4 regions of the Sporomusa intestinalis genome follow, and region 1 is predicted to be linked to each of the others. Evidence: riboswitches for the same ligand, from Rfam matches in the RefSeq annotation. Region 1 holds a riboswitch; each other region holds the start of a gene.
What was found. Region 1 has a riboswitch for cyclic di-AMP ahead of ACZ481_RS13470 (3D domain-containing protein). Riboswitches for the same ligand answer to the same signal wherever they lie in the genome.

Region 1 (7,385 bases):
CATTATTGCAACAGATCCTGGGCGAGATGAAAGAGCTAAAATAAAAAGCTCCCGATCTCTCGGCAGCTTTTGCATTCCCTGGTGGGATTAACTGGACTCGAACCAGTGACCCCTACGATGTCAACGTAGTACTCTAACCAACTGAGCTATAATCCCGTAGCACATAACATATTATAGTAAGATTGCAGGCAAAAGTCAAGCATTAATTAGGCCTTAATTTTGTCCGGCCAGAAACAGGCAAACGCTACTGGCGCAGTGGCGTTTTGTTGAGACATAAGAACGACGATACCCTAACGGGCATCGTCCTATAGGACTTGGCTTGTGCCAAGTCCTTTCTTATTTTTAGTACAGGATGTTATTGGCAATAACCAGGCGCTGAATTTGGTTGGTGCCTTCGTAAATCTGCATAATCTTAGCGTCGCGCATGTATTTTTCCGCCGGGTATTCCTTGGAATAGCCATAGCCCCCCAGCACCTGGACCGCGTCAGTGGTCACCTTCATGGCGGTGTCGGCAGCAAAGCACTTGGCAATGGCCGACTCTTTCGTGTACGGCGCAGCCTGATCCTTCAGCCAGCAGGCTTTATACACGAGCAGGCGGGCGGCTTCAATCTGCATGGCCATATCGGCCAGCATGGCCTGCACCAGCTGGAAGGAAGCGATGGGCTTGTCAAACTGCACGCGCTCTTTCGAATATTTGACCGCCAGTTCAAAGGCCGCCTGGGCTAGGCCGACCGATACGGCGCCGACGAACGGCCGGGCCGCATCCAGTGTTTTCATGGCGATTTTGAACCCTTCCCCTTCCCGGCCGATTCTGTTGTCGGCGGGGATGCAAACATTCTCCAATACCAATTCACAGGTGTTGGAGGCCCTGATTCCCATTTTTTCTTCTTCCTTACCCACGGAAAAGCCTGGTGTGCCCCGCTCGACGATAAAAGCTGTCAGGCCGCGGATGCCGGCGGTTTTCCGGGTATTGGCAAAAATAATATAGATATCGGCAATGCCGCCGTTGGTGATAAAGCACTTCGTGCCGTTGATAATATAATTATCCCCGTCCTTGACGGCGGTAGTGGCAACGGCCCCCGCATCCGACCCGGCGCCAGGCTCGGTTAAGGCAAAGGCCGCCAGTTTGCCGTTATTGAGGACATCGAACATTTTTCTTTTTTGCGCCTCATTGCCTAATAAAACGACCGGATAGGAAGCCAGGGAGTTGGCCGCCGTTGTGGTGGCCACCCCGGCGCAGCCTTTGCCTAATTCTTCATATATAAGAGCAATGGAAAGAGCATCAAGACCAGGTCCGTCATACTCTTCAGGGACGGTCAGATTTAATAAGCCCGCTTCATCAAGTTTTTTCCACAGATCAGGGGGAACTACACCTTCTTTATCCATTTCCAGAGCGTGAGGCGTAATTTCTTTAGCAACAAAATCTTTTACCATTTTCTGTAGATCCAATTGATCGGGAGTAAAGTTAAAATCCATGCTTTGCCTCCTTATGGTTAGCATAAAACCAAAAAATACTAATGATAAGTATACCGCATATTGTTTTTTTTGTTAACACCTAATTGGTAAAAATATAAAAAAAAGCGCTATTTTAACAATAATTTAGCGCCCACTGCAAGCAATACCAGCCCCAATAGCTGCTGGGGGCTGCATGCAGAACGCTCAAGGCCAAACCCGCCGAAATGGTCGATAATAATTGCCGTCAGTACCTGGCCGACAATGATGGCGGTAGTGGCGTTAGCCACCCCCACACTGGGGATGCTGGCGGCGACCAGATAGATGATGCCAACGCCGATAATTCCTCCCAGCCAGGAATACCAGGGCGCAACCTGCCAGGCATACAAATTGCCTTTGCCCATGTTAAATACAAACAATAAAACCATAACCAGAACCGCTCCGGTCAATTGCACGACAAAGGTAGCCTCCAAGAGGCCGACCGCTTTGCTCAGCAGGGCATTCAGCGACCCCTGGACCGCCATCAGCACGCCTGAGACTAACGCCAGCGCCAATGGCAGCATTTCACCAGAAAAAAGATTCAATCCGAACACACTCCCATCAAATGATCGAGCCTGGACAATAAACGCAGCCGGCAGCAAGAACCGGATGAATGTAGTATAATACCAGGAGCTCTTTAATATTCCGGGAGAATCCGGTAATCGGCGGCAAAAGGAAAAGCAGGCGGCAGCCTGCTTTTCTAATCCAGTATATAGACGGTTACTTTGCGGACGCCAAAATTCAAAGCCTCGCGGCGGTTGTCGAAAGCCAGGTCAATCCGCTGCCCCTTAATGGCGCCGCCAATATCGTCGGCGATGGCATAGCCGTAGCCTTGGATGTACAACCGGGTTCCCAGCGGAATTACCGCCGGATCAACAGCCGCCATGCCCCGGCGCAGCAAATTGCCGCGATAGGTATAACTGCCGTTGCCGGGATCATGGGCCGTATAGGCCGAAGCTCTCATCAGCAGCGACCGGCTGTAGCGGCTGGGCTCACCTGTTGCGCGCTCAAGGTAGGTAAAGGTTTGCCTGTCCACTGTGCCGGTGATTTCGAGACTGGTGCTGCGCTGAAACGCTTTTACGGCGTTGGCGGTAATCGGACCGTAGACACCGTCAATATTGCCGGCATAAAAGCCGCCGTCTGCCAGCAGCTTCTGGACGACGCGGACTTTATCGCCGCGCATGCCCATAGTCAGCGGCGGCGGTTCGGGCGGTTCCGGCGGCACAACGGCTTCTGCTTCTGCTTTGGCCGCAGCCGGTGAGGCTGCAATATCCGGCTGGGTCTTTGCTGCCGGTGATGACACCGCTGTTCCTGCCAAAGGATTGCTGATGCTAAGGAGTAAGGCCAGGCAAAAAATTACGGTAAAAAGGGCTTTATTTTTCAATGTATCACCTCTCTTACGATAGTGTTCGAGGTTCGATAACCACAAAAAAACCTCGAAACATAGCCTCCGGGGTTAGCTGTCGGGATAGGGAAAAGAGAGAATCAGAATGCGCCCTTCCGTTCTTAACGGATTATCCCCTGTGTCTACTGTCTTGGTTCCCCCGTACCTGTAAAGATTCGGCATCATATCTATAATATACCGGATCGGACTATTGGTCAAATTTAGCAAAACCCTGTAAATTTGCCTTAGCCTCTGTTTTCGTTAATTTGTTAAGCCTGCAGTGGCAATTCTCAGTTATTCTGCTCCCCGGGAATGGGTTATAAAATACATAAGAAAAAGACTTGGCCTGGGCCAAGTCTTTTCCGGACATAGTCTTGCACTTTTGTAAATTCTGCTGGAAAAAAGAACCGGCCTGAGCCGGTTAATTAATCACGTCAATGGTTCGCGGGCTGGCCTGCATAATGCTGCTAATGGCGTTACTGTTTTTTACCGCATCAGGCATTAACATATTGCTGTTATTCAGCAAGGAAGAGAGTACAGCCATTTCTGTTTGATAACCGGACAGCCGGGTAGTTACCTCTTGTTCGACTCGGCTGCGGGCAGCCGTTTCTACCGCCTTAACCAGATTTTCTTTGATTACGGCCTGATCCTGCGTGAGCAGCTGGGTGGCCATAGTGGTAATATCGTTAACTGCAGCGGTGTTGCCTGAACGTTCAATGGCACTCTTGGCAATTGTACCTAACAAGGCTTCTCTGTCCGCAAAATTGTCAGTCATCTGCAGAATTTGCTGTAATTGCGCAGCGGCACCGGCGCCGGTAGCCGCTTGACCCAGTTGATCCTCTAAGAAAGCAGCCTCAGCCTTGGGTAAAGCAAATGAAAGCGGCATGACAAAAACCATCAACAAAACCGCGGTTACTATTTTCTTCAAGGTTAGCACTCCTTTCATTTGATGTTGATTCAACTGATATTTTATCATAAAGTTTACATAAAAAATAGTGGTAAGTTTAAGAAAAGACTTGAAACGAGTTCACTTTGCCAATTGGTACAGCAGGGCTGTCAGCACGTCGACACCGGCGCTAATGGCTGCTTGGGCCGCCCGGCGACTGCCAGGGCCGGCCGTTTCGCCGCCGGGGATTAATATCAGCCCCGCCGGGGCCATATGGGCTATATTCACAACATCATAGCCAATGCGGTCGTCCAGGCGCAAACTGGCGAGTTTCCGGCTGTGGCAGATGCTTTCCGCCGCGCTGATAATGGCTGGGTCCAGCGGCAGCGGCTTTTCGGACGCGATCACTTCAATAGCCACCGGTGTGTCATGATCGTCGGCGATCATACTGACTTCATCTTTTATGGCCTGGAGAATGGCAATGATACTTTCATGTTCTGTGCCATTTATCTCGACCCCCATTTCGACCACGGCAGGAATGGCAGCAAGGATACCGGGATAGGTTTTCAGCGTGGTCACGGTGGCGACTGTCCCCCGGTAATCATGCTCGGCGGCGATATTCCTCACGGCCAATACAATCATAGCGGCGCTCACCAGTGCGTCCTGACGCTCGGCCAGCGGTATGCCGCCGGCCGGGCCGGCCAGGCCGTTTACCGTTATTTTCAGCCTGGTAGGGGCCGCAATATTTTCCACTATGCCAATATTCACCCGCCCCTGTTCCAAAATCCGCCCTTGCTCTGTGTGCAGGGCCAGAAAAGCCTTAATACTATGCTTAGGCCGGGCCGCAGCGCGGATATGTTCAAAGGCCGGTGCAGAAGCGGCTGCTTCCTCCAGGCCTGTCTGGGCGGTACTCCTTTTCCAGGCCTGCTCGCTGACCAGGCCGGCCATGGCCTTGCTGCCTACATTCGTCAGGCGGCAGCGGCCGGGGTCCTCTCCGGCAAACACCACTACCTCCAGGGGATGTTTGCTGTCGCCGCGCTCCTGTAATGCTTTAACCGCCGCCAGGCTGCATAATATCCCCAATATACCGTCATTGCCGCCGGGGATGACGTCCGGCTGTGAGCCGGTCATTACCGCCGGTAAGGCAGCCTGACTGCCGGCCGGTTCCCAGCGTCCGATCAGGTTGCCGGCTGCGTCGGTATGGACAACAAGACCGCTGCCCTGCATCAGCCCGGCAAGGAAGCCGCGCACCTGCTGACCGGCTTTACTAATTGTCCGGCGGGAGACACCGGCTTGTTCCTGACTATATTGAGCCACCTGCTCTAACTGTTCCAGCACCCATTCACTTGCCAAAGGATTCGCTTGCATCGCCACCGCCCCTTACTCGCTTCTTTTACTGACAGTATACCGCTATTTTGCTTGCAATTCTATAATTGCTGCAAAAAAATTCCTGCACCGTCCGCCGGCAGGCCGCTTCCGGCACTAAAAAGCGCCTGGCATGCCAGACGCTTTTTGTTTAGCCTAATATTCCCTGTTTGACCGTGTCAAGACCTAAGCGGTCAATCATCATGCCGATCCGCTCATGCTTGCGGGCATTCTGCTGGTAATAGGCAATAATTTTTTCAATAACAGGCATTACTTCGGCCTGGGGCAGCCCTTCTATCAATAGGTCGGCGATTCTGGCTCTGGCGCCGGCACAGCCGCCGATCACAACCTTCCAGCCTTTGGCTGTGCCGATCAGCCCAATGTCCTTAACCCAGCCCTCGGCACAGGAGTTAGTACAGCCGCTGACGCCGAACTTCATCTTCCCGGGCAATTCCATGCCATGATACTTTTTGTCAAGCTCCAGCCCCAGCGTTAACCCATCCTGCTGGGCCCGCTTACAGAAATGAGTGGCCGGGCATATTTTGATGCTGCGGACACACAGGCCGACGGCCGCCCCTTTGTCCATCCCCAGATCCTCCCAGGCGGCATCGATTTTCTCTTCCGCGATGCCAACAATGGCAATCCGCTGGGCTGAGGTCAGTTTAAGCGCCTTGGCGCCATATTTCTCGGAAACATCGGCAATTTTTCTTAACAGGTTAATATCAAGAATAACCCCGCCCGGAATATGCGGAGCAATTGCATAGGTTTCCCGGTCGCGCTGAACGATGGCGCCTTTCGCCAATAAATCTGTTTTCTGTTCCATAATCAAACCCCCTGTAAGATAATAATATTTAATAGATTATTATTATAAATTAGACACTGATTATAAAATTCCTGCTAAAAAAATCCTTTTAAAGAAAAAAATAGCGCCCTAAAGACGCTATTCATGCCGGTTTGCAGTATTTAAGCCCAACCGTCAAGCATTTCCCGCAGCTTAACCACATGCGTCTGTTCTTCAAATTTTAAGAGGTTGAAAATATTTCTGGCCCCTTCAAACTTAGCACATTTTGCCAAAGCATCATAAAACAGGATCGAATCCTTTTCGTCCTGCATAGCGGCCCGCAGGATATCGGCAATGCTTTTGAACTCGGGAAATATTTTGGCGGCTTTGTCTTTAGGGAAAATATGGGGTTCAGCCAGTACTGTCAGGTAGCGGGAAGTCTCCTGATCAAACAAGTAGTCCCCGCCGTCCTGCTGGTTTTCTTTCACCTCGTTGTACAGCCTGGTAAACTGGTCAAGATGCTGAATCTCCTCATTCATAAGCAGCATAAACAGGTCTTTATGCTCCTTGGCCTCTGCATATTCATAGGCTTGTTTGTAGAAGTCGCGGCCCCGGGCCTCCATATCAATGGCTATTCGCAGTGCTTCCAGATCACTAAACAGATTGCCTACATCACAGGCATTTTTTTCCATACTGTCAGCTCCTTTACTGGTAATTTACTGATATATTCCATATTTTCAGAGGAATTCCTTTCCCGATTGTGACATTGTTAACTTTTTTATCAAAAAATAATAAAAATACAACACTCTCTCCGTGGCGGCAGAGAGAGTGTTGTATTTGTTAACAAAGATGGATCATATTCTTTTTGTACTGGCTGTACAGGGCTTTTAATGTGCCGATCTTCTCAGACATCTCAATCTGCAGGGCCGATACGGTGTCAAAATCCCCGGCTGCAATCGCCTCTTTAATCCGGGTAAACAGGCTTTTCTGCGACAGGCAGTCTTTGGCCAGGTAGGTTCTGAGACTGTTGATCTTATCCCAGTGATGCAGGTCAAGGTCACTGCCGGAATCGGCATCATGCAGCATTTTGGCCTCTTTTACAATCGCCAGGTTTTCCGGAATAATGCGGTTCAGCAGTTCCGTTTGCCACCTTACCAGCGCTCCGGCCACAAACGCCTGCACAAGCTCAGGCCGGAAGGCGCCGCCGGCAGTCAGGGTTTTTACTTTTTCCGGGTATTTGCTGATACTCTGCGTGTTCTCCCACACTGTGGCCGGCGGTTTGCTGAACAGACGGTTGCGCTCTTCTTCGCTATAATCATCAAACACATCATGCTCGCTGCGGTAGGCCCGGTCAGTTTCCAGATAGAAGCCTGACGTGCCGGCCTCTTTGGACAGCTCCGCGTCAATTTCCGCCAAGGATTTGCCGGAGTTAACGGCAGCCTTGATGCCGTCAAGCATACTCAGATAAAAAGCAGTTA
Region 2 (7,385 bases), 2.2 Mb from region 1:
GGCTGTATCAGCAGGCCGGCTCCATCTGTCTCGATATCGCGGATAATGGCCCTGGCATCCCTGCAGACAAACTGCCGTTTATCTTTGACCGGTTCTACCAGATTGACGCCGAACGCCCCAAAAATTGCGCCAGTACAGGCCTGGGGCTGGCAATTGCCAGGGAACTGGTGGAAGCCCATCAGGGAACGCTTGCCGTATCAAGCGGCCGGCAGCACGGTTCCTGCTTTACCGTCAGGCTCCCGCTGCCCCAGGCCCAGGAGGAGGAAGATCAGGCATGAAACGTGTGTTAATTATTGAAGACGATCCGGACATTGCTGAATTGGAGCGCGATTACCTGCAGCTGAACGGTTTTCGGGCCGATATTGCCGCCGAGGGGCTGCTGGGCCTGAAAAAAGCGCTAACCGGTGCCTATGATGTCGTGGTCGTTGATTTGATGCTGCCTGGTACAGACGGCTATGCAATTATCAGGGACATCAGGAAAACCCTGGAGATACCCATTATTGTCGTTTCCGCCAAAAACGACGACATTGACAAAATCAGAGGCCTCCATCTGGGGGCTGACGATTATCTGACCAAACCCTTTAGTCCGGCTGAACTGACAGCAAGAGTAAAAGCCCATAGCAAAAGGTATGAGCGGCTGCGGGGACATATGCCGGCTTATGAAGTAATCCAGTATAAAGGCCTGGAAATTGATACTGCCTCCCATAAAATTCTTGTCAACGGCCAAGAGGTACAGCTTACGGCCAAGGAATATGAACTATTGGTATTCCTTGCTTCCAATCCCAATATAGTATTTAGCAAAGATCATATTTTCGGGACGATCTGGGGGGACGATTATTGTGGCGATACGGCCACAGTAGCGGTGCATATCCAGAAAATACGCAAAAAAATTGAAAAAGATCCCGCCAATCCTGAATATATCGAAACCCTTTGGGGTACAGGCTATCGATTCAACCCGGTATAGCGACGGCGGCATTTTTGGACCACTGTTTACAAGAAAATGGTCACTTTCGCCAGCACCTGAATACTATATAATAACTGGTTATGTAATATTTCAGGAGGTGGCGTAAGTGACCATGCAAGATACCAGGGCAGACCTTACCAGATTTTTAAACCATTCGCTGGGACAACAAGTCGAGTTTGAGATATTGGAACGGTTTATATTAAAAGGTACGCTGTCTGCTTATGATGATGCCAGAGTAAACCTTACCGACGTTGTCCTGGAAGCAAATGAGCAAGCTGTTGCTTTTCCCTGCTATACGCTTGATGTAAAACATATATCAAACTATTCTCCGAATCGGTTTGTGTTTCCCTATAACCTGGCCTTCCGCAAAATAACGCCCGTAAACGGGTTCGATATCGACAACCCCGACAATGCCAGACAGAACAATTATACCGCGTCAATGGCTGAATTAGGCGATTACATGTATGTCGGCACAGCCAGAAATATTCCCTATACAGTGATAAGCAGCGGCTTATTCGGAAATATTCCTGTTCCGTCGGCCCTGATACCCCAAAATATCGATAACGCCGCCGAAATCTGGCGCTATAAAAAAGACGGCACAGCGGGCTGGCAGCGTGTGTATAAAGCACCGGCCGCACCGTTAATCATTGGCTTTCGCTACATGATCACCTACAATAATGTCCTGTATGCCGGCGCGCTTACACCGTCAAGCCCGGAATTGTTAATCCTAAAATCCACAGACGGCGAAACCTGGACGCTCCTGGACGCCAATATTCAGGGCTATGCAACCAGCGCCATTGCCATCCACCAGGGACGGCTGTATATGGGGGCCCAGCCGCTAACCGGCGTTGCCGAAGCCCGGTTATTTACCACAACGGATCCGGAACTTGGCTGGGAAGAAGTGAATCTCGCCGGCGGTCCTAACGGCAATCCCCGGGGTAATATTGACCTGCTGCTAAGTTATAACGACCAACTCTATGTGGCCACAGCCCTGCCGACAGGCTTTGAACTTTGGCGGACCAACAATACGTCACCGCAGGTAAACGACTGGAAGCTGGTTGTCGATAAAGGCGCCGGCGATGCCCGCAATGAACACCCCTGGTCGCTGGCGGTCTTTAAAGATCATATCTATATTGGTACAGCCATGGAAGCGGCGATTCTAAGCCTCAATCCGGGCGACCAGATTGTAGCCCCCAAGGGCTTTGATGTCATCCGGATTGCGCCCGATGACAGCTGGGAATTGGTTGTAGGGGGAATCCCGGTCAGTCCCACAGAACCTGTCACCGGCACGCGCGGCCTGCCGTTAAGCGGCTACCCTTCCGGCTTTGGCGATCTGACCAATGGCTACTGCTGGCAGATCCAGGCTTTTGACGACAAGCTTTATCTGGGCACCTGGAGCTGGAATAATCTGCTGCCTCAGCTTATCTCCGTGATTCCTGATATCGTGGAAACACTGCTGCCTGCCAATCCAGCAGGCACTATGACCCGCTTTCTTAGATATATCTTCTCCGCTTATCTGGTTAATGCGCTGTATGTTATCGGCTACAGATCACTTGGCTGTGATCTCTGGGAATCCAATGACGGCATTCTCTGGCTGCCGGTGTCTCTAAATGGTTTGGGTAATCCCTATAATTATGGTGTAAGAAAATTATTTGCCGGGGCAGATCAAAAACTATACCTGGGGACGGCAAACCCGTTCCAGGGCTGCGAAGTCTGGGTAAAAACCGCTCAATAATAATAGTGAGCAAAACAGACCTGCAATAATAGTGAGCAAAACAGACCTGCCGCGCCAGGCACAAACGCAAGCAGCTTTCCCTGATCAGGGAAAGCTGTTTTACTCACTATACGTCCTGTATATACTAAACAGATTGCTGCAAGTCTTCAGCAAGAGGCAGGGGTGGCCAAGCTAATATACAGGAATATTCTGCCTGAACATCTCGGCTATGATCGTTTCCATCGCGTACATGCCCGGCGGCTTGCCTATCAGAAAATTCACGGCAAAGATAGCGCCCTGGCCAAAGGCTGCCCGGCTAATGCTTTCATGGGACAGCCGGATCGTCTGGTTCGGCATGCCAAAGATAATTTCATGGCGGCCGACAATACCGCCGACGCGGATAGAATTCAGATGCTCCTCCACATTAAGGTTAAGCACATTGGCAATTCTTTTCGCCGTTCCCGATACCTCTTTTTTCCCCTTAAAATGCTCCTCAACAATCTCAATGTCCGCATGGGGCGCTATTTTTTGCAAAATTTGCGCCGCAACCATCAATACATTAATCCCTAACGTAATATTAGGAGAATAAAGTACTGGCGCAAATTCTGCATAGGATTTCAGCACTTCCTGCGCTTCCTGCTCATATTGGGAAATGGCGGAAATTATGGGTATTCCCGCCTGTGCCGCTTTGGCGTATTGGTATACACCGGATGAGTCTGAAAAATCCACCAGCGCATCCACTGGCCTTTCTCTAAAAAAACTATCATCAATGTCATCAACAGAGAAAATCTCCCCGGCATCAAACTCATGCCCCAGCAGCCGGCTGGCATATTTTTGATGATCAGCATCACCTTTACGAACTACCCAAGCCAGCGTAAATAAGTTGTCCTGCAAAAATTCATTAGCAACCACTTTACCTGTTTTCCCAAAACCGAAAATGCCAATCCTTGTTTTCCCCATCATACTCCTCCTTAAAACTGTAGTTTGTTCTTTTTCTACCCTCATCCTGCATGTTGATAGAAATTTCAAAACCAGCTTTGAGAAGGATTCTCAAAGGTATTTGTTAGCCTTTGAGAGCGGCAGGACAATAACATCCTTCTCTTTCAACGCCTACGAGGTTAGCTGACGGATTCGGGCAGAAAGAAATTCGCCCTACCTGCTTGCACAGGATTCACCCCAAAGATGGTTCCCCCGCTTCCAATTACATGAAACTCGGCGATTGCCTTTTAACAGAAAACACAGGTTTATGTTTAATAATACCTTATTTTCCTTTTATTTACAACTCCTAAGTGACAGCAGGCCCCGGAATTGTCTGCAGGACCCGACTGGCAACTTTACACCTTCCCCTAAAGCATATCATTAATAACGACGATTTACAAGACGAAACCACCGTCCCCGTGTCAGCATAAATTAAAAACTCCTGCACTTGGCCTGCATACAGGAGTTTAGAAAATGTTTTTTACCGGGAATACATTTAAAGCAGGCCGTAAGCCTCCATCTCAGCCCGGAGCAACGCCAGGTTTTCCTCACTGATTTCTGTTAACGGCATCCGGCACTGGCCGGCTTTGTACCCCAGCAGCCTGACCGCGGCTTTAATCGGAATCGGGTTTACCTCGCTAAACAAGGCTTTGATCAGATTAAGGGTTTGCAGCTGCAGCCTGATGGCACCGGCAAGGTCTCCCTGGATAAATTTCATGACCATAGCGTGAGTATCCCGGGGGATAATATTGGCCATCACCGAAATAACCCCCTTCCCCCCCAGTGACAATACCGGCAGGACCATGTTATCGTCACCTGAATACACGGTAAAACCCTCACCACATAAATTTACCACATCACCTACCTGCCCCAGGTTACATTCTTTAACCGCAATAATATTGTCTATTTCCGCCAGGGCTTTTATCGTCTCGGGATTCAGATTAAGGTTGGTTCTACTGGGTACATTGTACAGAATTAACGGAATGCCCACACTGTCGGCAATAAGCTTAAAATGGCCATACAGTCCCTTTTGCGTGGCCTTATTATAATAGGGCGTAACTGACAACAACCCGTCGGCGCCAACCGCTTCGGCGGCCTTCGACAGCTCGATGGCATGGCGGGTATCATTACTGCCGGTACCGGCAATAACCGGTACCCGTTTGTTAATTGCCTGTACGGCAAATTTAATCGCGGCAATATGTTCGTCATCAGGCATTGTTGAGGCTTCGCCGGTAGTGCCACAGACAATAATGGCATCTGACCCGCCCTGAATCTGAAACTCAATCAGTTCTGTGAAAGCCTGATAATCAATGCCGCTGTGGGCAAAAGGAGTTACAATCGCTACGCCGGAGCCGATAAATAATGGTTTCTTCATTAGTCTAACCGCCTTTATTTATATTTTAACATTAGCTCTTCCCGCTATCATAATATCAATATTCCCATCCCGGTATAAGAAATCCTGCCGCTCAGCCTGGAATTTAAAATATATCTGCCGCTTCTGCCGGCAGCGACCTAGAGTGAAATGTTTTCTTTTACCCTATTGACAAAAAACCGTTGTCCTGTGATAATGAATAATAAATAAACAATATCCCCCGTACAACGCCCATTAACAAACAAAACTGTAAACAAATCAGGCTTTGCGGGAGAAATTGTTTAATTACAGCAGTACAAGTAATGATTGGGATGAAAGCAACAGGACAAACACTGCAGAGAGCCGGCGGCTGGTGCAAGCCGGTGTGTGACTGTGGCCGTTACCTCGCCCATGAACTCTCCTGTTGACTTGTATACATTGTGAAGTATACAACAGACAGGGGCGCCGCCCGGCGTTAAAGAGGCTGTCCGCTTCCCGGCGGCCATAAAGAGTACAATGTAGGGTGGTACCGCGCATTCGCCCCTACTGGCAGAGAGTTCTGCCAGTAGGGGCTTCAGCTTTTCTTAAGGGGGTTGAGGACAGTTAGTGGTAATCGGACCGTAGCTGAAGCAGTTTAAAATAAAAAGCAAAGGTGGAGGATTGGTATGTTTACTATGCGCAATAAGTTCAAAAAATGGTCGGCAGCTGCCCTGGCCCTGGTATTGGCCGCTGCCGCCGCCGGCTGTGGCGGCAGCCAGCCGGCAGCCCCAGCCGGCCAGGAAGCAGGCGGTACAGCCAAAATCGGGGTGGTATCGTATCTTACCGGCGGCGGCGCTGCTTATGGCGAAGCGATTAAGCAGGGCCTGGAGCTGGCCCGGGATGAAATCAACAGCAGGGGCAAGGTTAAAATCGAGCTCATTTTTGAAGACTCCAAAGGGGATAAAAACGAGGCCATTAATGCCACTAATAAACTGATCCACAAGGATAATGTAATTGGCATAATCGGCCCGACCCTGAGCGGGGAAATGTTTGCCGTAGGCCCGATTGCCAGCCAGGCCGGGGTATCGATTATGGGTACTTCAACCACGGCGGAGGGAATAACAGACATCGGTGACTATGTCTTCCGCAATGCCTTACCGGAATCGCTGGCCATTCCCCACGCGGTAAAGAAGGCCAAGGAAAAGCTCGGCCTGCAAAAAGTGGCTGTCATGTATTCAAATAATAACGACTGGGCCGTATCCGGCTTTAAAACTTTTGAACAGGCAATAAAAGACAATGGCATGGCCACGGTGGCAGTGGAAACCTTTGCTGATAAAGACACTGATTTTTCCGCTCAGCTGACCAAGATCGCCGCCCTGCAACCTGATGCAATTATGGTGGCCGGCTTATATCAGGAGGCTGCGCTTATTTTAAAAAAGGCCAGGGAGCTAGGCATTACCGTGCCGATTGTCGGCAATAACGGGTTCAACTCCCCCCAATTAATTAAAGCCGGCGGCGCGGCCGCAGAAGGCGTTGTTGTGGCCAGTCCCTGGTTCCCGGGTAAAGACGATGAAAAGGTTAAGCAGTTTGTGGCTGCCTATAAGGCAAAATACAACAAAGAACCCGACCAGTTTGCCGCCCAGGCTTATGACGCCCTGTATATCATGGCCGACGGGCTGGAAAAAGCCGGCACCACAACCGACCGGCAGAAACTCCGGGACAGCCTGGCCAACGTAAAAGATTTCCCTGGTGTTACCGGCAAATTCGCTTTTGATGCCAAACGCAACCCGGCGATGGAGGTTACCATCCTTGTCGTCAAAGACGGCCAGTTTACTGAATTAAAATAGTATGAAAAAATAACCAACGAGGAGTGAAGCTCGTGTTCTTGCAGCAAGTGGTCAACGGCCTCACATTAGGCAGCACCTATGCAGTCATTGCCTTAGGCTATACTTTGATCTTCGGCGTACTAAACATTGTGAATATGGCCCATGGCGAAATATTCATGATTGGGGCTTTTGTCGGCTTGATGCTTGTCACAAAGTTCAATATCGGTATTATTGGCGCTCTGGCCGGGTCCATGCTTACCGGGGCCGTGCTTGGCTACCTGTTGGAACGGGTGGCCTTGCGCCCCCTGCGCCGCAAAGAAGTCTCCCACCTGGCGCCGCTGATCAGCACGATTGGGGTATCTATTTTTCTGGAAAGCCTGGCCCTTAAGCTATTTGGCCCCCAGGCCCAGTCCTTCCCGCCGGTCTTCGCCGGACAGCTGCTGGATCTGGGAATATTTAAGATTTCCTTTATCCAGCTTATCATTCTGGCTATCTCTTTTGGTCTCATGCTGGTGCTGCGCTTTTGGCTGGCTAAAACCAAGGCCGGCAAATCCATCCGGGCCACAGCCGAAA
Region 3 (7,385 bases), 280 kb from region 1:
CCCAGCTTCACCAGTTACGCGGCCGGGTAGGCAGGGGAGAGCATAAATCCTACTGTATTCTATTATCTGACAGCACCAGCCAGGAGACAGTGGAGCGGCTTAAGGTCATGACCGAGATTAATGATGGGTTTATCCTGGCTGAAAAGGATTTGATTTTGCGAGGGCCGGGCCAGTTTTTCGGCACAGTCCAGCATGGCATCCCTGATTTAAAAATTGCTGATATTATCAGAGATACCGATATTTTGCTGGAAGCGCGCCGTGCGGCTCAGCAGACCGTTTGTACGCCTGAATACCTTAACCGGGTTTGGCAGACATTGTTAAGCTGGTTTGGCGAAAACTTTACTATGGTATTCTGCAGATAAGGCTTACGGCTGATCTGCAGAAGTATTTGCAAATTGTGGCAGAACCAAAAAAAGGGGCGGCCCGAAGGCCGCCAATTATGGGAGAGGAGAAAATTTACATTACTAATATTGACATTCTCAGGCAGGTTTATACATAAAAATAACAGGTTTTGAAAATATTTTTTAATTTTTTATCACCACCGCGCGCACACTAAAAAAAATCGGATAAGGAGAGGTGCGGCATGGTAAAAGATTATACTGAACAGCAACTAAGAAATATTGCCGGAGAATGTCAGGAATTTGAGCATGTTATCACGGCAATGGGGTATGGTTATTCGCTGCTTAATGTATCGCCGTCCACTTATGCCCGACGTTGTGCTGACTGTATTCACTGGCTGGAGGGCTCTTGCAACATATTCAGAAAAGAACTGTCTCAATACGATTAACCCCGAAACAGCGCTGTGTAGCGCTGTTTTTAAAGAACAGGAAGGATATGAAATGAAAAAAGCCCTGGGTTGGCTGGCGGTCCTGACACTTATTATCCTAATGTACCTGTGGCAGCCGGAATTTTTTCAGCAGGCGTACGGTATTATCGAAAAGGGTGATATTGCCGCTTTGGCTGAATACCTTCGCTCCTTTGGTGCCGGCGCTGTCCTTGTTACGCTTATTTTATTTGTTGTCATGACCTTTACCATTGTTTTTCCGTTTATGATTCTTTCCGGGGCAGCCGGTATTGTTTTCGGGTTGTTTTGGGGTATCATGATTTCCTGGGCGGGCGAAGTTCTCGGGGCCATAGCCATGTTTGTCTTTGCCCGTTACTGCTTTCGCTCGTTAGTCGAACGCTCGATTAAGAAAAGCTGCTATTTAAAGCAGATAGACGACTATAGTGCCGCCAATGGCTTCAAGGCGCTATTGCTTGCCAGGCTGCTGCCCTTAGCCCCGTCAGGAATTATTACCGCCGTGGCCGCAATCAGCAGGATTTCCTGCAAGGACTTCCTACTAGCCACAGGGATCGGCAAACTGCCGCCGGTAATCATCAAGGTCTTACTGGGTCATGATCTGGTGTTTGCCGGTGAAAATAGTATACGGCTTATGCTTATTATCACTTTGGTGGCTGCACTCTACGGTGGCCTGTGGTGGCGCAAGGCGCGAAAGAAACGCCAGTGCAAATAATATAAACGGGCACAACGCCGGTGTGCCCGTTACAGGTAGCTTTTAAGAATTAATCTCCTCTTGCCTGCAGGTATCAACTTGCTCAACCACCAGCGACACATGGCCAACTGCTGATACAATACTGCCTAAGGGGATAATTGAGGTACCACTGATGCCTGACGGCACAGACAAAGCGATGTTGGTGGCGCGCACCTCGAAAGTTGAAATTTCATTGGTATTCCCGCAGAGTGATGTTGTATCCAGGACCTGTAGCGCGGCCACACCAAAACTGGCGGTTTGGGTACTGAAAAGGGCACCAATCGTAAACCCTAGCTGGCCAAGAGATTGTGTTACACGGGCAATCGGGCCGCCATCTTTCAAAATTTCAAATTGAGCCTGGGCAAAGCCGGGGGTGCTTAAGACAACGCTCACAGTCGGTATTATTGGTGTAAAGGTTACGCTCCAGTTGATGACGGCTCGTACCAGATAGGCGTCCCGGCGTGTAGGTACAGTAATCGAGCATAGGCTTACGGTGCCGTTAGCAGGCAGGGTCGTCGTGAAGGGCGGCGTATCAATAGCATTAATTTCGCACCCGTAAACTCTTTCAATATCTTTTAAGGTAGCCATAAAAATCCTCCTTTTTTTTTTCATGATCGTGGAACTCTATTGTATCGTATGCTACATAGTATGAATTAGTGATAGAGAGTTCCGAAGTCATATAATCTCTATTCATTCAGCAGGGATTATATGTATGTATGGCGAAAATAAAAACTATAAATAACCAGGAGGGATAACTATGCCCATTGTACAAATCGACATGTTAGAAGGCCGGTCCCTGGAGCAAAAACGGGAATTAGTTAAAAAGGTAACTGAAGCGATTGTGGAAACAGCCAAATGCCCGCCGGAAGCGGTAACCATTGTCTTACGCGAGGCTCCAACCCAACATATTGCCAAAGCTGGCGTATTAGCAGCAGATAGATAAGCATTAGGCCATTTCGTGAGGAAATGGCCTAATTTCCTAATAATATTTAAAAGGTGGTGACTCAGCTGATATGGTGCCGCTTCAATTCGCCCTTGAACTGGAAACTGCGCTAAATAATCAGCTTGCAATACTGGCAGCCCATACCGGATCATTGCCGGCAATGACGCTGGTTAATACGTTCCAGGAAAAGTTCTATGCTTTACTCACTGTTGCCAGTACTGTAGATATTGATATTGCCAGGTACCCGGTTGTCGAAGCAGCCGAACTCCTGGGCAGTGACTCGGACTGGCAGCAGTTCACAGCCCAGGCCAAGCCTGGGACCGATCCGGTAAACCTGCCGGCCCTGACAGCCCTCTGGTCTATATACACTCTAATAGACCGCTCGGCCCAGTATTACCAGCAGGCGGCCGCCAATAACGCCCATCCGGCGGCCAGACTGTTTTTTCATTCCTTAGCCGAAACCAAAAAAATATTGCGGGGACGCTTGGCCGGTATTATTCAATCCTCAGTGAACTATTATTGGGGGCAACTCGGCTTTGCCCCGTTTATGCTGGGTAAAGAATTATAACCGGGAACAGGGGCTGCAAAACTGCAGCCTCTTTATTTTTTACAGGCCTTTCTTTAAAACCATGCATTACCGGGCATATGCCCAAAAAACAAAGATAAGAGTCGTTATTTACTAATAAACAAACTTATGTCAACTTGCTTTACCCCCAAAAATCATGTACACTATCGACAAGCCGAATTTCCTTATTAAGAGGAAAATGGGGGACCCATTTTGGGGGTGAATCCGCGCTATGCGGTAGGGATTTCCCTTTGTCCCGAACCCGTCAGCTAACCTCGTAGGCTTTAGAAAGGGGTATCTAAATGAAAAACATCCAAAAAATTGTGTACAGCACCGGCGCGCTGGCTGTTCTGGCTGCCACTCTCTGGCTGTCACCAGTTTCCGCTGCCCTGGGCGACCAGACCCTCAAGCCAGGTATGGAAGGCCAGGATGTCCGGGAGCTTCAGGGCCGGCTCAATGATTTAGGCTATAACCTTGCAGTTGATGGCATATATGGTGACAGCACCGAGCAAGCGGTTACAGAACTCCAGCAGGCGAAAAATATTAATGCCGACGGTATTGCCGGGCAGGCCACCTTGCAAATTCTGGTGGGCAATCGGGGAACAGAGGTATCACGCGGCAGTGCGCCCGAACGTTACAAAGCCGTGCTCGACATCAAAGCTACGGCTTATGCTCCCGGTCCGCACGACAATGGCCAATGGGGCAATCTGACCTATATGGGCACACAGATACGCCCAGGTGTCATTGCGGTTGACCCCCGGGTAATTCCCCTTGGCTCAAGGGTATATATCCAGTTTGCTGACGGCAGCGGCATGTATGGCATAGCCGAAGACACCGGTGGGGCAATTAAAGGCAACCGCATCGACATCGCCATGGTCTCTGTAGCTAAGGCTTATGATTTTGGCGTCCAACAAGTTAAAGTATATGTTCTTGGTTAACAGCAATGCCTGGTGCATACCAGGCATTGTTTTATTTTTTTTATTCAAGACATGAAAAATGGTAGATTTGGTAACTTTATTTATGTTATTATAGTGAGAAATACCTATTAGATGTGTTTTAGTACCTTACTAGTGAAAGGAGTTTAGTCAATGTTCGACAACAAATTCGGTCCTGAAGGGTTAACTTTTGATGATGTGTTGCTTGTTCCGGCAAAATCGGAAGTACTGCCCAGGGAAGTGGAAGTATCTACATATTTGACTAAAAATATCAAGCTCAACATTCCCATTATCAGTTCAGGAATGGATACCGTTACCGAAGCCCGGATGGCGATTGCCATGGCCCGCGAAGGCGGCATCGGGGTAATCCATAAAAATATGCCGATCGCCCGCCAGGCCAACGAAATTGATAAAGTCAAACGGTCTGAGCATGGTATTATTGTTGACCCCATATTCCTGTCGCCTAACAATACACTCCAGGATGCCCACGACCTTATGGAAAAATACCGGATCTCAGGGGTTCCTGTTACCACCAATAATAAACTGGTGGGAATACTGACCAACCGGGACTTGCGTTTTGAAACTGATCTTAGCCGTAAAATATCCGACTGTATGACCAGAGAGCATCTTATCACCGCCCATGTCGGCACTTCGCTGGAAGAAGCCAAAGCCATCTTGCGCGAACACCGGATTGAAAAGCTGCCGCTGCTTGATTCTGAAGGCAACTTGAAAGGCCTCATTACCATTAAAGATATTGAAAAAGCTCAAAAATATCCAAACTCAGCCAAAGACGGCAAAGGCCGGCTGCTGGTAGCTGCCGCAGTCGGGGTCGGATCAGACATGATGGAGCGGGTGGAGGCTATTGTCGGCGCTAAAGTTGATGTAATTGTCGTGGATACTGCCCATGGTCATTCCCGGGGGGTTCTTGATTCAGTGCGAAAGATTAAAGACACCTTTCCCACGATTGACCTTATTGCCGGCAATGTTGCCACAGCCGAGGCTACCCGCGACCTGATTGAAGCCGGTGCCGATGCAGTAAAAGTAGGGATTGGGCCTGGCTCGATCTGCACTACCCGGGTTATTGCCGGTATCGGCGTACCGCAAATAACCGCCATTTATAACTGTGCCAGAGCCGCCAAGGAATATAATGTGCCGGTTATTGCCGACGGCGGCATCAAGTATTCAGGCGATGTGGCCAAAGCAATTGCCGCCGGCGCCCAAATCGTAATGGTTGGCAACCTGCTGGCCGGCACCGAGGAAAGCCCGGGTGAAACTATCATCTATCAGGGGCGCAGCTACAAGGTCTACCGGGGTATGGGTTCGCTGGGGGCAATGGCGGAAGGCAGCAAAGACCGCTATTTCCAGGAAAACATGGACAAGCTCGTGCCGGAAGGAATTGAAGGCCGGGTACCGTATAAAGGTTCCGTATCTGATACCGTATTTCAGTTGATAGGGGGCCTGCGGGCTGGTATGGGTTACTGCGGGGTCCGTAATATTGACGAACTTATTACCAAAACCCAGTTTATCCGGATTACCGGTGCCGGGTTAAAAGAGAGCCATCCCCATGATATCAGCATAACCAAAGAATCGCCTAATTACAGTGTTTAAACTGCAAAAATGCTTTGGACCAGGTGTCCAAAGCATTTTTTACACATATTGTTACCAGGGTGGAGGGGTGTCGAAGCTGACAACCCGGAATTCAAATTGGCGTTCTTGATAAAATGTAATGATTTCCGGCAGGGCTTTTACCGTCTCGCCATGGCCACGGCCATCATGCATCAGTACAATAGCATGACTCCATAAATTTTTATTTTTCATTTGGGCAACAATATTAGCCACTATGCGTCCGGCTTTGGCGCGTGAATCATCACCAGAGCTAATATTCCAGCCCACTTCAACATAGCCCTGTTTGCTTAAATTATCCCAGTACTCTTTGGTAAAACTGCCGGCCGGGCCGCCGGGCGCACGGGAAATGCGCGGTCGAACCCCGATGACGCTCTGAATAATATCATCCGTGTAGTGCAATTGTGCAACATAGGTATTAGCCGACTGATACAGCTCACGGTACACATGATTATAGGTGTGATTGCCAATAGCATGACCTTCCTGATACATGCGCCGCACTATATCCGGATGCTTCTCAACCTGCGTGCCCACCACAAAAAAAGTGGCCTTTATGCCATGACGTTGTAAAATATCGAGCACTACCGGTGTATTTTCAGGTGCCGGACCGTCATCAAAGGTAAGATATACCACCTTTTCCGCATAATAGGGCGCAATTTGCGGGGCCTCCAGCCCCAAACCTTTTGCCTGCCGCGCGGCCACAGTGAATACATCATAAACTGGGTTACCTGAAACCGGTATAAATTCAGGGTTTTCATTCATATAGCAGGCGTCGGCGGCCATGTCCGGCAGGGTAAATGCCATAACAGAATCTGGCGATGATGTTGCCGGGTAGAGAGGCGAGGCAATCAACAGGAAGAGACACGCAACGCTTACGCTGCATAGTGACGGAAACAGGCGTGATTTATGCTTCATTAGTCGCTCCTGTGTTGCGTAATTTGACAAACACTGTCTAAATCTCGTATATTCTCTGTCAGATTCACTATTCCTGCATGTAAAACTTAGGCAGCTTGGGGATACTATGCACAGAGGAGTGTATGCCTATGACCAAAAAAATTATTATAATTACCGTTTTTGTCGTTTTATTTTCCATGTCGGCCAATATTTGTTCCGCATTTTTAGGCTTGCCGGGAACAGATACTCTAAATAACCTAAATTTGGTTGCCGCAACTCAGGTGTTTGATATAAACGGTCAGCTCATTTCGAAATTGTTCGAGGAAAACCGGATTGTGGTAACAATTAACAATATGTCCCCCTATGTCCAGCAGGCGATCATAGCCAACGAAGACACCCGGTTTTACAATCATTTTGGTATTGATCCAATCGGAATTTTGCGGGCCATAGTGGTAAATATTCGTCAAGGCGGTGTCGTTGAAGGGGGAAGCACGATAACCCAGCAGCTGGCAAAAAATATGTTTCTTACCCAGGAACGGACATTATTCCGCAAAATAAAAGAGGCATTGCTGGCCTTAATTATTGAACGAAAATTCTCTAAGCAGGAAATCCTGCAGGCTTATTTGAACCAGGTATATTTCGGCGAAGGGGCCTATGGCGTGGAGGCGGCGGCGCAAATGTATTTTGGCAAACATGCGAAGGAGCTGTCTTTAGCGGAAAGTGCCTTGCTGGCCGGCTTGCCCCGCGGCCCCAATATCTATTCACCGTATATCGATATGAAGGCCGCCGCCGAGCGGCGGGCGATTGTGCTGGCCGGTATGGTTAAAGAAGGCTATATTACCGCGCAGGAAGCCGAACAGGCTAAAACCGAGCCAATTGCCCTGGCGGGGAAA
Region 4 (7,385 bases), 670 kb from region 1:
AAGAGCCTGAGCTATTTCCGGCCGAAGGTTACCGGTATAATCAGGACAAAGGCTGCCATGAGCTGTTAATTACCGTTTTGGGCCAAAAACTCTGGGTGGATACACGGGCTGTTGTGTTAAAGAAAGTGACAGGAGCGACTTTTTGCTGGCAGGAGTACAGCCACGGCCAGTATGTGGAATTAACTCCGGCAAATTCCGTCTGCCCCGAATGCGGCTGGTGGCGGTGCCACCTGTGCGCTTCCTGCCGCTGTAACAAACCAGCTAAAAAAAATTAATTACAAGTGCTTTACAATGACGGCAGGAAAAACGGTTTTTTCCCCGTATAGTGTAACTTATGGCCTTGTTAATTCTTCGCTAGGAGTGGTGTTAATGCTGCGCGGTATTCGTGGTGCAACAACTGTTACAGACAATAATCGGGAAGAGATTTTTGAACGCGTGGCTGAGCTGCTTGCGGCGATCATCGAGGAAAATGCGGTCAATACGGAGGATATCGGCGCTGTCATTTTTAGCTCCACGCCGGACCTGAATGCGGCTTTCCCGGCGGCCGGGGCCAGAAAGCTGGGCTGGACCCAGGTGCCCCTATTCGGCACGCAGGAGCTGGAGTGTCCGGAGGCGCTGCCGCTTTGTATCCGGGTATTAATTCTTCTGAATACAGACACCCGCCAGTCGGATATCAGACATGTTTATCTGCATGGGGCGATAAACTTGCGCCAGGACATGAAGCTATAATACGGCTGCTGTAAAGCCTGCTTTGTCAAACGACCAAGCAGGCTTTAATAATTACCTCCCGGAAGTAAAATGCTATTAAAATACAGGAATTTTATTGCAAACAGGGGCTGACAGTGCAATAATAGATGAGTGGCAACAGGGAGGGAAGGGTATGGAACTGAGTAAGCAATTGATTTCCATTGTTGTACCGGTATTCAATGAACAGGAGAATATTGATAACTTTTACCAGGAAGTTGTTAAACATATGGCGCCGCTGGCCTATTCTTTGGAGCTGATCTTTATTGATGACGGCTCGAGTGATGCCACGCCCCTGATTTTAGAGCGGTTGGCGCAGGCGGACGGGCGGGTGCGGGCTTTGATTATGGCCCGGAATTTCGGCCATCAGGTGGCCTTGACCTGTGGGTTGGATTATGCCAGAGGCCAGGCTGTCATTACCATGGATGGCGATATGCAGCATCCGCCGGACATGATTCCGCGGCTGATTGCGGAATGGGAAAACGGTTTTGAGGTGGTGCAAACAGTCAGGATTACCACCGAAGGCGTTTCCTGGTTTAAAAGCCTGACTTCAGGCCTGTTCTATAAACTGATGAATGTGATGTCCAATGTACGGGTAACTGAGGGCGGGTCTGATTTTCGTTTACTGGACAGAAAAGTGGTGGACAGCTTCTGCCGGTTCCGGGAACGGGCCCGGTTTATTCGCGGCATGATCAGTGCGATCGGCTACCGGCAGACTTATATAGAATTTGTTGCCCCCAGGCGATTTGCCGGGAGGTCCAAATTTTCCCTGCGCCGCATGCTGCATTTTGCGCTTGACGGTATTACCGCCTATTCCAAAACCCCGCTGCGCATTGCTTTTTATGTGGGTATTGCCATGGGCTTTGCCAGTATTATTCTGACGCTGCAGGTCCTGTACATCCGGTTGTTTACCAATGAAGCTGTTCCCGGCTGGACAACAATTACTGCCAGTATTTTGCTGCTGGGCGGTTTGCAGCTGTCCGGCATCGGGATTATTGGCGAATATATCGGGCGAATCTTTGAAGAGGTAAAACAGCGGCCCCTTTACTGGCTGCGGGCGGAGATCACGCGGCCAGAAGAAAACGACGAGAGGTAAATGCTGGGCAAATAACTTATTTTTTTTGCCTAATTATTGTAAAAAAAACGCAATTTTGGGCAGGAATTTTTAAATTTAAACAGAATATAACATGGGTGAGCGTATAGAAAGCCGAATCCAGCTCCAGTACGGGGGAACCAACTTATGGGGTGAAACCGGAGAGATTTTCCGGTAGGGTGCCTGCAACCCTAACCCGGCAGCTAACCTCGGAGGCCAGCGAGAGGAGAAACAGTTTGCACAAGTTTTTTGGGTTCATTGTCGCTTTTTGTCTCTTTTTCGGAACCACTGCTTTCGCCTTTGCTTCTGGTACTTATGAAGCCGGCGATCAGGGCGAAGAAGTAGCCGCAATTCAGTCCCAGCTTAACAGCCTTGGCTTTAATGCCGGTGCAGCTGATGGTGATTTCGGCGACGCGACGGTCAGCGCCGTGAAGGCTTTCCAGAAGGCCCGTGGCCTTGAAGTCGATGGCGTAATCGGACCGCAAACCTACCGGGCTCTGATGGGGCGGGATATCCCTGTCAGCCGTGATTCTTCCACCACTTCGGTACGGCGGATTATTCAGACCTCTATGCGCTATACAGGTGTGCCGTATGTCTTTGGTGGGACAAGCCCTAATGGATTCGATTGTTCGGGTTTTACACGTTATGTTTTTGCTCAGAGCGGTGTTTATTTGCCGCGAATGGCTGATGAACAGTTTGCAGTTGGGCGGACCGTATCGTACAACAGGCTCCAGCCGGGTGATCTGGTGTTCTTCAGCACTTACGCTGCCGGGGCATCCCACAGTGGCATCTATCTTGGTGACGGCAAGTTTATTAGTGCTACGTCCAGCCGCGGTGTTGCTATTGACCGCATGAACAGTAGTTACTGGGGACCGCGCTATGTCGGTGCCCGCAGGGTGATGTAAACTGACAGCAGGGAAGGCTTTAGCAGCCTTCCCCTTTTATTTACCAAAGACTTGTGTTTTCTGAATCGATTTTCCACACCAGAAGTAGTTGTCCGATTATTGCGGTGGAGATATGCTATGTTAAGTTTTTACTGGCGAAAATTCATCATTCCCTATTGGCTGCTGGCTGCAACGGCGATAGTTTGTTTTGTTATCGCCACTGCTGCCGGCCTCGCGGCCCCGTTGGTAGTAAAACTGTTGATTGACGATGCCCTGGCGGGCGGCAGTATTGCCTTCCTGCATTTTATTACAGCCGGAATTATCCTGCTTTATCTGATCCGCGGTTTGTTCTTTTATGGCTATGGTTATGGTATGGCTAAAGCCGGTAACAAAATGCTGGCCAGACTGCGCGCCGATATGTTTCATAAACTGCAGTCACTGGATTATGCCTACTATATGAAGACGCCTTCGGGAGAGATTGTTTCATTATTTACCAATGATCTTTTGTTTATCCAACAGGCAGTTACAACGGGGATTCCCGACGTTATTGTCGAGTCCCTTAACCTGCTGGCCATTATGGCTATCATGATTTATTTTGACTGGGAGCTGGCAATGGTTACTTTTGCCACTTTGCCCTTCATTATTGTGGCCATCAGTTGTTTCAATCATAAAATAGGCCGCCTGGGAGCACTTGTGGAACATCACCTGGCTAAAGTGACGGCCATTATTCAACAGTCGGTCGTAGCGGTTATGATTGTGCAGAGTTATGCCCGCGAAGAGTATGAGTACCGAAAATTTAGCAGCAAGCTCCGGCTGGCTGCTGCTGATTTGCTGAAAGCCCAGCGGTTAAGCGCGATGCTGGTGCCGCTGGTTGAATTTCTGGCCGCTATTGGCCTAACCGTTATTGTCTGGTACGGCGGGCGGGAGGTTATCCGCGGCGACCTTACCATCGGCGGCATGTTTGCCTTTCTTGTTTACATTATCAATGTACCGGCGCCTGTCGGCAAAATTAGTCAGGGCCTGACCCAGCTTAAACTGGGATTGGTCGCCTGGGAACGGATTAGCCGGCTGCTGAACGAACAGCGGCCGGCAGTGGCGGACGGCCGGCTGGAACTGGCTCAGGCGCGGGGGCTGGTAGAATTCAGGCGTGTTACCTTTGCCTACCGGCACGGGCAGCCGGTGCTGAACAATATTAACGTGACAGCGCGCCCGGGCGAGGTAATTGCCATTGTGGGGCCGAGCGGGGCCGGGAAATCATCTTTTGCCAACCTGCTGCTGCGATTTTATGACCCGGAGAGCGGAGCCATCCTGCTGGACGGTATTGATATCAGGGACCTTACATTCAGTTCCCTGCGCAGACATATTGGTTTTATTCAGCAAGAGCCGGTATTATTTAACATGTCCATCCGGGAAAACATTCGTTATGGCCGGCCTGCAGCCACCGTGAGCCAGGTTGATCAGGCAGCCAGGCTTGCCAACGCCTATGAATTTATTCAGGCGTTGCCGGCAGGCTATGATACTATGGCCGGTGAATTAGGCGGCAGCCTTTCCGGCGGTCAGCGGCAGCGCATCGCAATTGCCCGGGCCATTATCACCGAGCCGGCCATATTGCTCCTGGATGAGCCGACTGCGGCCCTTGACGCCCATACGGAAAAGCTGGTGATGGCTGCGATCAGGCAGGCCGGAACCGGGCGCACCACTTTTATTATCACCCACCGTATGTCCACCATCATGGCCTCTGACCGGGTTCTGTACTTAACAGGCGGCACGATAGCCGAAACCGGCACCCATCAGGAGCTTATCGCTCAGGGAGGGGCCTATGCCCGGGCCTATGAGCTTGGTAAACTGCGCATAAGTGAGTAAAATAATGGTAATAATCATAACACCATCCTGCGGCCGGTCTTTATTGGGAGAGTATAGATTGGTCGCTGTATTTTTTCATAGCCTTGGCTTAAAACTGCCGGCAGGAATTGACAGATGCCAGTAAGGCTGATAACATCTAGCTAGGAATATTCTTATGTAGAGTATCCGCAACACCGGCTGAGGAGGCTACTATGGCTGAAGTTAAACTGCATAATATTACCTTTGGTTACAATAATACGGAAATGGTGCTGCGCAATATATCCTTCACTGTGCAGCAAGGTGAATTTGTTGTTGCGGTAGGACCAAACGGCGCTGGCAAAAGTACGCTTTTAAAAATTATTGCCGGGCTGATTGAACCGGCTGCGGGCCAGGTCCTGATTAATAATGGCAGTATCGGTTCCGCCGCCCGGCAGGGCATTATGGCCTATGTACCCCAGCATTATTCCCAGAATACGGCGGCTTTCCCGGCGACTGTCGAGGAGATTGTCGCCCTGGGGCTTGTTGGCAGCCGGGGGCGGCCAAAAGCGGCCGCCCATAAGCGGTTTATTGACCAGATGCTGGAAATGGTCGGGGCAGAGCAGCTAAAAGGCCGCCGGATTGGCGAATTGTCAGGGGGCCAGCAGCAGCGGGTGATGGTAGCCCGGGCTTTGGCGGGTGAGCCGCGGCTGTTATTGCTGGATGAACCAACAAGTGGCATTGATTATGCTGCCAGCAGCCGGATTTACGAATTGCTGGGCCAGCTTAACACTACCCTGGGCATCACCATTATCATGGTATCCCATGATATCGAGAATGGGACCCGCTTTGCGGCAAAGGTGGCCTGCATCAACCGGCATCTGTGTTTCTTCGGCGGCAGTGAAGAATTCCGCTCCAGTCACGCCAGTATGCAGCATTTATGGTATTATTCCGGATTCACCGGTTAGGGAGGGGGCTATTATGCCATTACTAGAGATGTTTCAGTACGATTTTATGCAGCGGGCTTTTTTGGCCGGTATGATTACAGCGATTACCTGCCCGCTGCTGGGGATGTTTGTGGTTGTGCGCCGCCAGGCTATGATTGGCGACGGGCTGGGCCACATTGCTTTTGCCGGCGTGACCGGCGGTTATCTGGCCGGCATCTATCCGGCAGTCGGCGCTTTTATCCTGACAATTGCCGGCGCCGCCGGCATTGAACTGGTACGGCGCCGTCAGACCCAGATGGCCGATACCGCTTTGGCTGTTTTTTTCTATGCAGGCATCGCTTTAGCCATTATTTTCAGCACTATTACCAGGATGCCCAGCGCCGGTTTGCTGGGGTTTCTTTTTGGCAGCATCTTAACCGTCTCCTGGCAGGATGTAATGGTTATTGCCGGCTGCGGTCTGGTGGTGCTGGCATTTGTTTGCACTAATTTTACCAGGCTGATGCTGGTTGCCTTTGACGAAGATGTAGCCGAGGTTGCCGGTATCCGTACCGCGGCCGTCAACATGGCGTTAAGCATTGTTACCGCCATCACTGTTGTTACAGGCATGATGGTGGTGGGGATTCTGATGGTAAGCGCGCTGATGATTGTACCGGTGGCAGCCGCGGAGCAGCTGGGAAAGGGTTTTAAGGCTACCATGGCCTGGGCGGTGGGCCTGGCGATGCTTGCTGTTACCGGCGGCCTGACCGCAGCTTTTTATTTGGATATTGCCCCGGGCGGTTCCATCATTATGACGATTATCATCTTTTATGCGCTGATTGCCGCCGGCCGCCGCCTTAGATATACATGGCGTTCCGCCAGACGGACACAAACTTACACCTAACTTGAATGCAGCCTGTTTTGATATAATGGGGATAAATTTACTATACATAATAAGGAGGCTTTACCGTGGATACCAGCAGACAACAAGCCTGGCAGGTATTACGCCAGCATGTACAAAGCGAGGTGCTGTTAAAGCACTGTCTGGCAGTTGAAATTGCTATGCGGGCGTATGCCGCCAAATTTGGTGAGGATATTGAATACTGGGGGGCTATAGGCCTGCTCCATGATGTTGATTTCGAGAAATATCCTCATGATCATCCTAACCATGCCGCTGAAATCCTGGGTGCTGCCGGCTACGACAGCCGGTTTGTCACCGATGTGGAAAGCCATGCCCGGGACTGGGAACCGGAACGTACACTGCTGCAAAAAACATTGCTGGCGGTTGATGAGCTAACCGGTTTTATTATTGCCTGTGCATTGGTGCGTCCTGACAAAAACCTGGACAATCTGGAAGTCAAATCAGTGATGAAAAAAATGAAGGATAAAGCCTTTGCCCGTGCAGTTAACCGCGAAACCATAATTGCCAGTGCCGCCGCGATGAATGTCGAGCTAAAAGAACATGTTGAATTTGTTGCGAAAGCCCTGGCACAGGCGGTCAAAGCACCTGAATATCAGGAGCTGCCGCTGTTAGTATCGTAGGCTGGCGGAATGAAACATAAACCGGTGAGGAGGTGCATAAAGATTAATGAGATAGCTAAGAGGAGAGAGATAATGACCAAAAATATTCTGAATAAGCTTACCGTTAATCTTTATGACACCGACGACATCCGGGAAAAACTCCACGCACATCTGACAATGCTCTTAAAATGCCAGGAGGGGCATGCCATAAGGCCGCTGGTGGTGTTGTGCATCGGCTCCGACCGTTACACCGGCGATGCCTTGGGGCCGCTTATCGGCACTCAGCTGGAAGAGCATACTGACTGCAGTGTTTACGGAACTCTTGACCATCCGGTTCATGCCGGTAATTTTGTAGAAACAGTTAATATTATTAATCACCGTTATCATCACCCGCTGATTATT

Region 2: linked by a shared signal. The riboswitch ahead of ACZ481_RS23790 (4-hydroxy-tetrahydrodipicolinate reductase) and the one ahead of ACZ481_RS13470 (3D domain-containing protein) in region 1 are both predicted to bind cyclic di-AMP.
Region 3: linked by a shared signal. The riboswitch ahead of ACZ481_RS12130 (peptidoglycan-binding protein) and the one ahead of ACZ481_RS13470 (3D domain-containing protein) in region 1 are both predicted to bind cyclic di-AMP.
Region 4: linked by a shared signal. The riboswitch ahead of ACZ481_RS09955 (C40 family peptidase) and the one ahead of ACZ481_RS13470 (3D domain-containing protein) in region 1 are both predicted to bind cyclic di-AMP.

The regions. Positions count from the first base shown of each region.
Region 1 is NZ_AP042390.1:2,864,547-2,871,931, forward strand. Features, by position in the region: tRNA gene ACZ481_RS13455 (tRNA-Val) at 80-156, opposite strand; gene ACZ481_RS13460 (acyl-CoA dehydrogenase family protein) at 343-1,476, opposite strand; gene ACZ481_RS13465 (DMT family transporter) at 1,584-2,036, opposite strand; gene ACZ481_RS13470 (3D domain-containing protein) at 2,192-2,875, opposite strand; cyclic di-AMP (ydaO/yuaA leader) riboswitch at 2,922-3,067, opposite strand; gene ACZ481_RS13475 (hypothetical protein) at 3,297-3,803, opposite strand; gene ACZ481_RS13480 (hydantoinase/carbamoylase family amidase) at 3,903-5,129, opposite strand; gene ACZ481_RS13485 (NAD(P)/FAD-dependent oxidoreductase) at 5,278-5,949, opposite strand; gene ACZ481_RS13490 (rubrerythrin) at 6,090-6,599, opposite strand; gene ACZ481_RS13495 (type I glutamate--ammonia ligase) at 6,748-7,385, opposite strand, start outside.
Region 2 is NZ_AP042390.1:5,113,440-5,120,824, forward strand. Features, by position in the region: gene ACZ481_RS23775 (sensor histidine kinase) at 1-278, shown strand, start outside; gene ACZ481_RS23780 (response regulator transcription factor) at 275-964, shown strand; gene ACZ481_RS23785 (beta propeller repeat protein) at 1,071-2,699, shown strand; gene ACZ481_RS23790 (4-hydroxy-tetrahydrodipicolinate reductase) at 2,871-3,641, opposite strand; cyclic di-AMP (ydaO/yuaA leader) riboswitch at 3,772-3,906, opposite strand; gene dapA (4-hydroxy-tetrahydrodipicolinate synthase) at 4,153-5,031, opposite strand; gene ACZ481_RS23800 (ABC transporter substrate-binding protein) at 5,673-6,833, shown strand; gene ACZ481_RS23805 (branched-chain amino acid ABC transporter permease) at 6,866-7,385, shown strand, end outside.
Region 3 is NZ_AP042390.1:2,587,294-2,594,678, reverse strand. Features, by position in the region: gene recG (ATP-dependent DNA helicase RecG) at 1-362, shown strand, start outside; gene ACZ481_RS12155 (hypothetical protein) at 584-787, shown strand; gene ACZ481_RS12150 (TVP38/TMEM64 family protein) at 840-1,514, shown strand; gene ACZ481_RS12145 (hypothetical protein) at 1,557-2,120, opposite strand; gene ACZ481_RS12140 (2-hydroxymuconate tautomerase) at 2,290-2,475, shown strand; gene ACZ481_RS12135 (hypothetical protein) at 2,546-3,043, shown strand; cyclic di-AMP (ydaO/yuaA leader) riboswitch at 3,204-3,339, shown strand; gene ACZ481_RS12130 (peptidoglycan-binding protein) at 3,343-3,978, shown strand; gene guaB (IMP dehydrogenase) at 4,129-5,583, shown strand; gene ACZ481_RS12120 (polysaccharide deacetylase family protein) at 5,635-6,513, opposite strand; gene ACZ481_RS12115 (transglycosylase domain-containing protein) at 6,642-7,385, shown strand, end outside.
Region 4 is NZ_AP042390.1:2,190,228-2,197,612, forward strand. Features, by position in the region: gene ACZ481_RS09940 (hypothetical protein) at 1-275, shown strand, start outside; gene aroH (chorismate mutase) at 370-729, shown strand; gene ACZ481_RS09950 (glycosyltransferase family 2 protein) at 881-1,840, shown strand; cyclic di-AMP (ydaO/yuaA leader) riboswitch at 1,940-2,070, shown strand; gene ACZ481_RS09955 (C40 family peptidase) at 2,074-2,742, shown strand; gene ACZ481_RS09960 (ABC transporter ATP-binding protein) at 2,860-4,584, shown strand; gene ACZ481_RS09965 (metal ABC transporter ATP-binding protein) at 4,776-5,507, shown strand; gene ACZ481_RS09970 (metal ABC transporter permease) at 5,521-6,366, shown strand; gene ACZ481_RS09975 (HDIG domain-containing metalloprotein) at 6,432-7,004, shown strand; gene yyaC (spore protease YyaC) at 7,077-7,385, shown strand, end outside.